Regions from separate parts of the Shewanella sp. NFH-SH190041 genome, predicted to be linked through region 3. Evidence: predicted binding sites of a transcription regulator. Region 3 holds the regulator's gene; each other region holds the start of a gene.

What was found. Region 3 encodes sigma-54, which starts transcription at its own class of promoters, with help from an activator protein. Its sites were predicted from a motif close to GTTGGCACGNNNNTNGNNT; they were not measured.
Region 1: a site for sigma-54 is predicted at 1,855-1,873, ahead of fliD (flagellar filament capping protein FliD). Genes of this name have one in related genera too.
Region 2: a site for sigma-54 is predicted at 1,851-1,869, ahead of flhA (flagellar biosynthesis protein FlhA). Genes of this name have one in related genera too.
Region 4: a site for sigma-54 is predicted at 1,675-1,693, ahead of NFHSH190041_RS17235 (TorF family putative porin). Genes of this name have one in related genera too.

What each region holds. Positions count from the first base shown of each region.
Region 1 covers NZ_AP026070.1:179,250-182,426, forward strand. The annotation lists gene NFHSH190041_RS00845 (hypothetical protein) at 1-74, opposite strand, end outside; gene fliS (flagellar export chaperone FliS) at 85-465, opposite strand; gene fliD (flagellar filament capping protein FliD) at 480-1,799, opposite strand; gene NFHSH190041_RS00860 (flagellin) at 2,233-3,042, opposite strand.
Region 2 covers NZ_AP026070.1:1,473,136-1,476,312, reverse strand. The annotation lists gene flhA (flagellar biosynthesis protein FlhA) at 1-1,816, opposite strand, end outside; gene flhB (flagellar biosynthesis protein FlhB) at 1,967-3,100, opposite strand; gene fliR (flagellar biosynthetic protein FliR) at 3,100-3,177, opposite strand, start outside.
Region 3 covers NZ_AP026070.1:715,706-718,882, forward strand. The annotation lists gene rapZ (RNase adapter RapZ) at 1-102, opposite strand, end outside; gene ptsN (PTS IIA-like nitrogen regulatory protein PtsN) at 99-542, opposite strand; gene hpf (ribosome hibernation promoting factor) at 545-832, opposite strand; gene NFHSH190041_RS03185 (RNA polymerase factor sigma-54) at 862-2,325, opposite strand; gene lptB (LPS export ABC transporter ATP-binding protein) at 2,435-3,166, opposite strand; gene lptA (lipopolysaccharide transport periplasmic protein LptA) at 3,166-3,177, opposite strand, start outside.
Region 4 covers NZ_AP026070.1:3,849,877-3,853,053, forward strand. The annotation lists gene NFHSH190041_RS17225 (Do family serine endopeptidase) at 1-148, shown strand, start outside; gene degS (outer membrane-stress sensor serine endopeptidase DegS) at 256-1,338, shown strand; gene NFHSH190041_RS17235 (TorF family putative porin) at 1,780-2,481, shown strand; gene rimK (30S ribosomal protein S6--L-glutamate ligase) at 2,566-3,177, opposite strand, start outside.

The DNA.
Region 1 (3,177 bases), 540 kb from region 3:
TTTTCCAGCGCTTGCTGAAACTGTTTCCAACAGCGGACTTCCGGGGGCATGCCTCCAGATTTACCTGTATTCATTGCGATTTCTCTAATTGAGGTTGGCCCAGCCAGCTTGGATTTGGCTGATCACATCCACAACAGGCGCGAGAGATTCTGGGTTATTCTCCACGCTAGCGGTCACCAGCTGACGACTGCAATAGTCATATAGCCGGTTCAAATTAATGGCAACTTCGCCGCCATTTTCCATATCTAGCATGGAGTCCAACCCATGGATGATGTTCAGACACTTATTGATGCTTTTCCCTTTTTCTTCAAAAGCTTTTCTGTGCATATGTCCGCCTGCGCGAGCCAGTTCGTCCTGCAGGCCATCCAGTAGCATGCGAACTAAATCATGCGGGTTGGCAGAAGCCGCCTTCGCCTCGAGGCTGGCTTGACGATAAGCGCTGAAAGGGTCGAGTTCATTAAGCATGGTGAGCAGAATCCTTATTCAAATAAACCACTGGCTTTGCTGAGTTCACCAATGGTTTGTTCCATTGCGGTAAACTGTTTCAGATAAATCTGATAGCGGTTGTTCATGAAGGTGTTATAGCTATCGATTTGATCATTCAGACTGTCCAGCTGATTATTCAAATCGTCTTTTTTCATATGCACATAACCGTCAAACTTGGTGAATGGCTTGAGGGTTGTTTTCAGTTGATCAACAAGACCAGTTTTGCCACCTAGCACTTTATCGAGTAACTCAGGTGTGTTTTTCATTACATCGTTGAGTTTGGTTTTATTGACTGAAAACTGGCCATAGCGGTTCAGTTCAATACCGATATCGCTCAGACGCATACCATTAGGGGCTTTTTGGAATGCCAGATTGCGGACTTTTTGCTGTAATGAACGTATGCTGGCATCACCGGCCAGAATGCCGATTTTGTCCTGGGCCATATAAGCATGGTTTTTATTTTTATTACCGTCATCATCTGGTTTTTTACTGACAGTCAGGCTATTGATTTTGTCCAACAGAGCATTGATTGAATCAACAAAACCAGACACATTTTTTTCTGTAGTATCTGTGTCAGCTTGAACCGATACCATGCTGCTTTTGCCGGGCTCATCAGCTTTTTTCAGCTCAATGTTCATGCCATCAATCACATTGGTTAGCTGGTTTTTATCACTGGTGATTTTAATACCATTAAGGGTGATTTCGGCATCTTGGGCTTTTGCCCGTTCAACCATGCCCCAATCTTTACCACCCATGGTGATTTTCATTGCATGCTTTAGGCCGGGTTCGTCGGCTGTAAGCATAAACTCAACTTTGCTGCCGGTGCGCACCAGGCAAGCTCGTACGCCAGGGTTGTCTTTGTGATCATTGATAATGTCACGCAGATCGGCCACGGTTTTGGTGCCACCTGAATTAACTTGCGCCAGATCCAACTCTATTGTTTTACTATCAATTTCAATGTGTAGCACTCCAGATGAAGGCAATGGAGCTTTTTCATTGTCAAATTCTTTACTCAGTTGCTGCGCCTGAGCCAGTTGTTTTACTTCAACTTTATAGTTCGCTGCAGGTACGCCATCAGCGACAGTAACGGCAATACTGTCACCGGTGACATCGGCTTTTTTCGCCTGCAATTCTTTATTGCTGAAATTACTCAGAGAGCTAGTAACATCACTCAGTGCACTACCTAGAGTACGATAAGCATCAATTTTGGCTTCTTGCTGATGTTTCTGTTCGTTGAATAGCTTATCTTTAGCTTGACGTTCAACCTGAACAAGTTTTTGGGCAAATTGAGCAGCGCTCATTCCGTTAATCATAGTTATCCTCCTGTACAGGTCTTGCCCTTGGCTATCTGAATTTGATAGCGCTGCAAAGCAAGCCATGTGCCAGCTAATAAAACTTCATTTAAGTATTTGTTTATTATAAATATTTATTTGTTTTGACCGGGTTGGTGACAGGATGGCTTCCTCTTTGGAACCATGGTGAGGAAGTCTCTTTTCCGCGTTGGTTTCCGATCTGACACAGGCTTAAAGCGACCGTGTAAACCTCTGGGTGAAATAGTGAGGGAAAATTCACATTATCATCAGCTGTTCATTGAGCTTGCCAGGAAATATTGCGATGAAATGAAGCGATAAGGTAAAGGTGACAATAACTGAGCAATGTCAGTTTAGTTTTAGGATAGGAAAGCTGCAGATATTACCAAGCACCGTGGCCACGGTGCTTGGATGTAAAGGCCTTAATCGAGGACGATTAACCCAGCAGGCCCATAACCAGGCCGGTATTTTGGTTAGCGCGGGACAGAATACGAGTACCGGCTTGAACCAAGATTTGCTCACGAGTCATAACGGCAGACTCATGGGCGAAGTTTGCATCCATAATACGCCCATAAGCGGATTCAGTATTGATGGTGACATTGTGCAGGTTTGCCGCAGTGTGTTGCAGGCGGTTAACGTTCGCACCCAGCATAGAGCGTGCGGTACCGATGGCGTCCAAGTATTTATCAACAGCGGCAATACTCTTATTAGCATCAGTTTGGGTACTTAATTTCAAACCAGAGATAGCGCCCAGTTTCGTTGCACCAGTGACTTTCACATCTAGAGTGTCTTTGGTACCAGCACCGATTTGGAAGGTTACGTTCTGGATGGTAGAGAACAGGTTGTTACCAGCGTAGGTGGTGTTATCTACGATACGCTTAGATTCTGCAGCCAATTCTTTTGATTCAGCAGAGATTGCCGCGCGATCTTGAGCAGAGTTAACACCGTTAGCAGATTGGGTAGCCAGTTCTTTTTGACGATCAGCAATTTTGGTCAGTTGGTCCATAGCACCGTCAGCGGTTTGCAGCATAGAAGTTGCGTCACTAACGTTACGGTTAGCCGTTTTCATACCGATAACGTTTGCATTTAAACGAGTGGCAATTTGCAGGCCAGCGGCATCATCCGCTGCACTATTAATGCGCAGACCAGTAGACAGACGCTCCATCGCGGTAGTCAGCAGGCTGTTGTTAGTATTCAGAGCGTTTTGTGCCACTAGAGAGGCGTAATTAGTGTGAACTGATAGCATTTTAAATCTCCTGATAAGATAAGTGTCTATGCTTCTTTTTAAGTTCCCGCAGCTGCTTGAGCTCGGCGTATAAAGCAATAGAACGACCAGGAAAAAACAAACTAAATGGCAATTTTAAACATGGACTAAAGCTCA
Region 2 (3,177 bases), 760 kb from region 3:
CCAAGGTTATGACGGGAATTTCTAACTCTGGCCCCGCAATCTCTTGAACGATCATACGTTTCAATGCTATACGCACCGCGGCGGTTAACACTTCGGTGTCGGTACTCTTAGGGCCATATTCCAGTAATGTCTGCACAATCGTGCGCTGATCCCGAATAGAGACACCTTCATTGAGCAGGTTTTGCATCACCTTCACCACAGTGCCGAGTGTCATCACATCAGGAATAAAGCCATCAACTAATTTCGGTGCCTGCTTAGCCAAAATATCCAGTAGCTGTTGCACCTCTTCATAGCCCAGCAATTTAGCGGCATTATTTGTCAATAACTGGCTAATATGGGTAGCAATTACCGTAGCCGTATCCACAACCGTATACCCCAGCGTCTGAGCATGCTCACGCAAATTTGGGGTAATCCACACCGCCTCCAAACCAAATGCCGGATCCCGGGTCTCGACACCTTCAAGCTTGCCGTATACCTGTCCAGGATTAATCGCTAATTCACAATCAGGGGTAATTTCAGCCTCACCAACAACCACCCCCATCAAAGCAATCCGGTAAGCACTCGGTGCTAAATCCAAATTATCCCGGATATGCACAGCAGGGACTAAGAAACCAAGCTCTTGGGATAACTTTTTTCGCACCCCTTTTATCCGGCTAAGTAACTCTCCACCCTGACCTTTATCTACCAAAGGGATCAACCGATATCCGACTTCTAATCCTATGGTGTCAACATGTTGCACATCATCCCAAGACAGCTCTTTAGGTTGCGCATCGCCAGCCCCTAACGGTTGTAACTGAGCCTGATTAGCCGCATCGACTTCAGCCTTATTACGTCTGACAATCCAATAAGCTCCCGCTGCGGCCAGTAAAGCAAATAACAAAAACGCTAAATGCGGCATACCAGGAACAATGCCCATCACAAACAATACCGCGGCGGCAATACCTAATGCTTTGGGACTGTCAAACATCTGACCAATCACCATTTGTCCCATATCACCGGATTCATTTTGCCGCGTGACCATTAATGCCGCGGCAATAGACAGCAGCAATCCGGGAATTTGTGCCACCAAACCATCACCTATAGTCAGCAAGGTATAAATTTCTGCCGCACTGCCAAAATCAAGATCATGCTGTGCCATGCCAATAATAAAGCCACCCAGCATATTGATAATCAGGATCATAATGCCTGCAACGGCATCCCCTTTAACAAACTTTGACGCACCATCCATCGCACCATAAAAGTCTGCTTCACGGGTCACTTCATCCCGCCGGGTTCTAGCCTGCTCCTGATTAATCAATCCAGCATTCAGATCGGCATCAATCGCCATCTGTTTCCCCGGCATCGCATCTAAGGTAAATCTGGCACTTACCTCAGAAATGCGCCCGGCGCCTTTAGTCACGACGGCAAAATTAATGATGATCAGGATCAAAAAAACCACTAGGCCAACCGCGTAATTACCCCCGATCACCACAGAGCCAAATGCTTCAATCACATTACCGGCAGCATCACTGCCATTGTGTCCATCAAGCAACACCACCCGCGTTGACGCCACGTTCAGCGCTAACCGCAGCAGAGTTGCAACCAGCAATACCGTTGGGAACGCGGCAAAATCCAACGGTCGATTGGTATAAATCGCCACCAACAACACCACTAATGCCAGCGCGATATTGAAGGAAAATAAAATATCCAACAAAAAAGCGGGCATTGGCAGTACAACCATCGCCAGTGCGGCCAGCACCAACGCTGGCGTCCCCAACCCGGTAATATTAACCGGTGCTAATTGCCGAATTTGTGTCAGTGACAGTTTCAAATTGATGCCTCGGTCCGATATTTGACAGACCTGATGACAAAAGCAAATCCCATACCAATGGCAGGATATTCACCGCTCTCAATTCACCTAGCTTTACTAATAAAGACGACCCAAAACCGCAGGACTGAAGCGATTGGTGAGTTTCTTGTGACGAGGTTAATATTGCAGCTCATCAGGTATGGGCTGCTTCAGGGGGATTGGCTTGGGTTTAGCTCCCCGACCTTGCTGATATTGCTTAAGCTGAAACACATAGGCCAACACTTGAGCAACAGCAGTAAAAAGGCCATCCGGGATCTGCTGGGATAACTTAGTGGTATGGTAAATAGCGCGCGCCAACGGCGGGGCTGACACAATGGCAATATTATAATCCCGGCCAATGGCCCGAATTTGAAATGCAACTGAATCAATCCCTTTTGCAACAACATATGGCGCTGGAGATTTAACCGGGTCGTATTTAATCGCTACAGCATAATGTTCCGGATTCACCACAATCACATCCGCGCTAGGCACATCTGACATCATGCGCCGCTGAGCTAATTCTCGCTGTAATTGTCGAACCCGACTTTTGACTTCTGGTTTTCCCTCAGTATCTTTAAATTCATCTTTCACTTCCTGCTGTGTCATCCGTAACTGCTTATTGTGGTTCCATAACTGAAAAGGCACATCGATCACCACAATGACAATTACCGAACTACAGAGCAGCAAAAATAGCCACATCAATAAATCCAATGCATGATAAATATTCCCAGGCAGATGCTCTTGAGACAAAGATAAAATCTCGTCAAAATACAGTCGGAGTAGGAAAAAAGCGGCTAATGCCACTACAGAGAATTTCGCCAGCCCTTTACCCAGCTCAACCAATGCCTGCACCCCAAACATGCGCTTAAATCCTTTCAGCGGATCCATTCGATTACCTTTGGGAAGCATGGCTTGAGCGGAAAAATTCATGCCGCCCAACAGGACATTGCCGGCAAATGCCAATAAAGCCAGTAACACAATAAAAGACAACAATGGCCAAGCAAGCACCTCGCCAATCCAATGCCAGACCAGAAACATCTGATTAACGTCAAAAACCTGTTCTCTGGACAAGGTAAAAACCCGGCTCATAATATTGTCCAAAGCCTGCGCCAATGACGGGCCGGTCAACATAAAGCCGCCAGCTGCCGCCAGCAATACCGCTGCAGTGCCTAACTCTTTTGAGCGGGCTATCTGACCTTTATCCCTCGCCTCCTGTCTGCGTTTGGGTGTGGCTTCTTCAGTCCGCTCCTGACCAGAATCATGCTCTGCCATTAAAACCGCCCATCAGTACGACACTGCAAATTAACCAAATCGCACAGCAACAACTGAGCTGAGCGCCATACTTCAAA
Region 3 (3,177 bases):
TAATGGTAGGTTATCAACACAGTAATAACCTAAGTCTTCCAATACCCGAAGCGCTACAGATTTTCCTGAGCCGCTGCGGCCTGAGACGATAACGAGTTTCATCCGGCAATCACCTGGTAAAGTTCAGTTTCATCCTGAGTTTTACGTAACTGTTTTACGATTTGTTTATCGCTGAGTTTCTCTGCCATTGCTGAGAGTGTGGCTAAGTGCTCCTGACATTGGGCTTCCGGTACCAAGAGGGCGAATAAAATATCCACCGGTTGATTATCTATGGCATCGAAAGGAATTGGCTCGGTGCATTTCACCAATACGGCGATAGGTTGTTCTATGTTAGCGAGACGGCCATGGGGAATCGCAATACCATTTCCTATACCTGTGCTCCCCATTTTTTCCCTTGCAAGAAGACTTTCAAAGACTTCCTGAGCGGAAAGGGTGGGGTACTGGGCGGCGACTAGGTCGCTAATCAGCTCCAGTACCTTTTTCTTACTGCCCGGAGTGGCACAGGTCGTGCATTCCGGCTGCAGGATGGTACTGAGTTCCATCGTTAGTGTTTAGTCAACTTCTCTTTGTGTTTAATGACCTGACGATCGAGTTTATCTATCAGGGTGTCAATGGCGGCATACATGTCCGCGTGTTCGGATGTGGCAAAAATCTCACCGCCATTAAGGTGTAATTTTGCTTCTGCTTTCTGTTGCATTTTCTCAACATTCAGCACAACGTGGACATTATTGATCTGTTCGAAATGGCGTTCAAGCTTTGTAAATTTGCTCTCTACATACTCACGCAATGAGTCGGTGATCTCGATGTGATGCCCCGTCAGGTTGATTTGCATAGATATCTACCTCCATTGTCCCAGTGGTTTTATAAACTCTTACGTTGATTGGAAGGCGGGATTAACATCGCTTCTCGATATTTTGCGATGGTCCGTCTTGCCACGTTTATTCCTTGTTCGGCCAGAAGCTGTGCCATTTTACTGTCGCTTAATGGCTTCTTCTGGTTCTCTGCAGCCACCAGTTTTTTGATAAAGGCTCTGATGGCAGTTGAAGAGCATTCTCCGCCATCTTCGGTTCCGACGTGGCTAGAGAAAAAATATTTCAGTTCAAAAATGCCCCGAGGGGTGTGCATGTATTTTTGGGTTGTTACCCGAGAAATCGTGGATTCATGCATTTCCACCGCTTCAGCAATATCATTGAGTACCATGGGTTTCATGGCTTCGTCGCCGAATTCAAAAAAGCCTTGTTGAAACTGTACAATACAATTGGCCACTTTTAACAGGGTATCATTGCGGCTCTCGAGACTTTTGATAAACCATTTAGCCTCTTGTAGGTGCCCTCGGATAAATTGACTATCAGATTGATTTTTGCTGCTGCGTGCAATTGCTGCATATTGCTGATTAACACTGAGTTTTGGCATGCAATCAGGGTTTAACTCTACAACCCAACGGCCATTTTTCTTACTGACAGAAACATCGGGAATGACATATTCGTCGGACTCTCGACTGATCAGCAATCCAGGGCGTGGATTAAGTTGCTGGATTAAATTGATGGCATCGCGCAAGTCATCTTCTTTCAGTTTAGTCTTGCGCATTAAAGTGCGAAAATCCCGCCCGGCAATCAGCTCCAGATAATCTTTAATCAGTAATCGTGCGTTGTCGATATGTGGCGTTTCAGAGGGAAACTGGGCTAATTGGATTAGCAAGCATTCACTGAGATCCCGGGCACCAACGCCAATAGGATCAAAATGCTGAATACGTTTTAGAACAGCCTCAACTTCGTCCAACTCGGTTTCATCATCGCCTAATGCTTCGAGAATCTCTGCTGTGGTTTGAGTCAGATAGCCGCGTTCATCAATGGCTTCAATAATGGCGGTGGCAATAGCATTGTCATTATCAGAAAATGGGGTCAGGTTCTTCTGCCACTCCAGATGTTCATAAAGCCCTTCACTGGTTTCCCCTTGAAATGGCATATCGTCATCACGTCCAGCAGCACCTGAGGATACTGGTGAAGCGGTATAGACTTCATCCCAAGTGGTATCCATGGGAAGTTCGTCGGGCATTGACTCCTGAGTGACAGCATCAGCGGTATCGACAGTTGAACTATCCGGCGTCTCGGTACGGTATTGTTCTTCGTCTGATATGGCGTCCTGTTCTTTTGTGTCTGCTTCGTATTGCTCTTCATCCATCTCCAGCAGCGGATTTGCATCCAATGCCTGCTGGATTTCTTGTTGTAGCTCGAGAGATGAAAGTTGCAGTAATCTGATCGCCTGTTGCAACTGAGGCGTCATGGTTAACTGCTGACCCAGTTTGAGCTGGAGTGACGCTTTCATATAACCGCAAATCCCTGTTTAGAATATTTGTGATGGAAAATACTGGTGAGCAGCGGAAAGGTTCCTGATAAGAGCCGCTCAGCGCCATGTCTGAAGGCGTTAAACCTAACTATAGCCTGAATTGTTCGCCTAAGTACACTGTGCGCACCTGTTGGTTATCTAGAATCTCAGCAGGAGTTCCTTCCGCAATCAAGTTACCGTGACTGACAATGTAGGCGTGTTCACAGACATCGAGGGTTTCGCGCACATTGTGGTCGGTGATCAGTACGCCTAAGCCCCTATCCCTCAGTTGCTCAATAATTTTTTTGATATCGATAACTGAAATAGGGTCTACACCGGCAAATGGTTCATCTAAAAGAATAAATTTAGGATTTGCCGCTAATGCTCGGGCAATTTCAACCCGGCGGCGTTCCCCGCCGGATAGGGCCATCCCCATGGAATCACGGATATGGGTAATGTTGAACTCTTCTAACAGATGCTCCAGCTGCTCTTCACGCTGATCCCGGGTGAGATCTTTGCGGGTCTGCAGTACTGCCATAATATTGTCCCGTACGGATAATTTACGGAAAATACTGGCTTCCTGAGGCAAGTAACCAATGCCTTTGCGTGCCCGCATATGCATGGGATCCAGTGTCAGGTCTTCATCATTGATAAAAATCTGTCCCCGGTCACTCTTAACCAAGCCAACGACCATATAAAAGGTGGTGGTTTTACCTGCCCCGTTAGGCCCCAGTAGACCGACGATCTGCCCGGTTTTGACTTCCAGACTGACGTCTTTAACCACATTACGACTTTTATAGCTTTTTGCCAGATGCGCGGCTTTCAAAGTTAGTTGCGTCATCAGTTTTGCTG
Region 4 (3,177 bases), 1.2 Mb from region 3:
TGAAAAAGGCGATATTATTATTGGCGTCAACCGTACCAAGGTTTCAGATCTTAAGTCTCTGAGACAATTACTGAAAGACAATGACAATGCCACCGCACTAAAAGTGCTGCGTGACAACATCGTGCTGTATCAAATCTTGCAGGGCTAAGTCCATCATCTCGCACTGAAAAGAGTCAATCGGGGGCCCATGCCCCCGATGTTTCTTCAGGGCAAACATGTTAATCTAGCCGCACTTTTTTCCATCAAGTCCATTACATGACCCTCAAAGACACGCTCATCTATCTGGGCAAGGCGACCTTTTTCGGCCTTTTTATGGCTACCGTCTTTCTGCTGGCCAGCCATATGCTCAATGGCGGTAATGCCATCAATAGTCTGTTGCAGGTGCGTGGACCGGAACATGTTGAACTATCTTTTGCCAGTGCGGTGCGCCGCGCAGCTCCTGCTGTGGTCAATATTTACAGCATCAATATCGACCGCCAACAGCCACTGAGCGCAGGCTCTCTGCAAGGGCTGGGCTCCGGGGTGTTGATGAGTAAAGAGGGTTATATCCTCACCAACTACCATGTAATTAAAAAAGCCGACGAGATTATTGTTGCGCTGCAAGATGGCCGCCAGTTTGTTTCCGAGGTTGTTGGCTCTGATCCAGAAACCGATCTGGCAGTGATCAAAATTGAAGGGGACAACCTGCCCGTCGTGCCACTCAACCTGAATATCCCCCCTCAAGTTGGCGATGTGGTGTTGGCTATCGGGAACCCCTATAACCTAGGGCAAACCATCACCCAAGGTATTATCAGTGCCACCGGCCGCAATGGTCTTTCCAGTGGCTTTCAGGATTTTTTGCAAACCGATGCCGCCATTAATGCCGGAAACTCCGGCGGCGCCTTGATTGATACCAGTGGCTCCCTTATCGGCATCAATACCGCTGCATTTCAAATCAGCGGTGAAGGTGGCAACCACGGTATCAACTTTGCCATTCCCATCAAGTTGGCTTATAGCATTATGGGCAAACTGATTAAAGATGGCCGGGTGATCCGTGGGGCATTGGGTATGACAGGGCAACCATTAGATCCTGCCCGGGCGCAAATCCTGAATATGCCGGATCGCAGCGGAGTATTGGTGATGAAAGTCGACAAAGGCAGCCCCGCTGCTCAGGCCGATTTACACCCTAACGACATCATCGTCTCCTTTAATGGCGAGAAAGTGGTTAGCGCCGAAATGCTGATGGACCGCATTGCAGAAACCAAACCCGGCACCCGTATCGACCTGACCGTATTCCGGGGCGGGAATTTAGTGACCTTGCCTGTGACCATAGGTGAAAAACGGGTGAACTATAACTGATAGCTCACCGCCGCTATCACAGTACGAAAAAACAGGGTGCCTATGGCTCCCTGTTTTATTGTTAGCGCCTAATCTTGCTGGCAATAGACCGCCAGCGACAAGGCCATCCCAACTGCACAACCTCGGTGCAGCCGCATCACAATGCAGCATATCCTGCTACCAAAGCGATAACCACGCCCATAAAACAGCACACTTAAGTGGTAGATCGCCACAGAGCAGCATTATCAGTCTAGCGTCTGACGCCCTCCTAATAACTTCATACACAACACGCAGTTACTCAAACAGCAACCGACAACCGCCCCCTCTTTTGGGGCTTATCACCCACAGCCCACCCGCGCTGGCATATAACTGGCAAAACAACCAATACTGCCTGGATTGTCCGGGACGGCTTCTGTCTTCGGCAGGGATAAGAATCAGGAAAGATCATTATCAGGGGGATATATGAACCATCTTACACGTCACACCATTTTGGCCAGCCTGAGCGCGGCGATGCTATCAGTCAGCCAACCCAGCCAAGCCGATGTCTCTGGCAATCTTGGCATTACATCCAATTATCTCTGGCGCGGAGTCAGCCAAACCCAAGATAAGGCCGCAGTTCAAGGCGGGCTTGATTACAGCCACCAAAGCGGCTTTTATGTCGGCAGTTGGGCTTCTAATGTCGACTTTAATGATGGCACCAGTTATGAACTGGATCTGTATGCCGGTTTCAGCACTGACTTAGGGCAGGGTATCAGTATTGATGCCGGCTACCTCTATTACGGCTATCCCGATGCCGATGGCAGTATCAGTTTTGGGGAGCTTTACGGCGTGATCACCTGGCGCTGGCTAACACTGGGTTATGCCGGATTTATTCATGCTGGAGACGATGTTGCTGCAACAGGACTGGATGATAAAGACTACCGCTACCTGACCGCAGATATTGATATACCTTTATCGGATACCCTGTCATTGGCACTGCATTACGGCCATAACAGTGGCGATGTAATTCAATCTTGGTTCGGGGAGCAAAATTACAGTGACTATCATCTGGCACTGACCGCTGCCACCAAGATGGGCGATGTCAGCTTTATGCTGGCAGACACCAACCTTAGTGGCGATGACACCAAAGTGGTGTTGGGATACAGCTTCAGCTTTGATCTTTAAGCTCGGCCTTTACCACGGTGAATTTGATGCTTAGTTCACACGCCCCCGACACGCCTTATAAGACAAGTCGGGGGAAGTGCCAAGTTAAGCAATCACATGGCGTTTGCCTTTGCGGGCGGCCACGGCTTTTTCCACATGTTCAACAATGCGATCCGCCACATCAATATCTGTGGTTTTCTCTATGCCTTCCAGTCCTGGCGTTGAGTTAACCTCCAGTACCAAAGGTCCGCGGGAAGAACGCAGAATATCCACCCCTGCAATCCCTAACCCCATCGCTTTTACCGCCGCCACTGCTGTGCGGCGCTCTTCTGGGGTGATCTTGATTTTCTGAGCCGTGCCCCCCAGGTGCAGATTAGAACGAAAGTCCCCTTCTGGCCCCTGACGACACATGGCGGCAATCACCTTATCACCCACCACAAAACAACGAATATCACTGCCATTCGCTTCTTTAATGTATTCCTGCACCATGATGTTGGCCTTTAAGCCGAAAAAGGCCTCAATAACACTTTCCGCTGCAGTTTTGGTCTCCGCCAGTACCACACCAATCCCCTGGGTGCCTTCCAGTAACTTAATCACCAGCGGGGCACCGCCCACCATATTAATCAGATCAGGAATATCATTGGGTTTACTGGCAAATCCGGTGATCGGCATCCCGACCCCCTGACGGGACAGTAATTGTAATGCCCGTAATTTGTC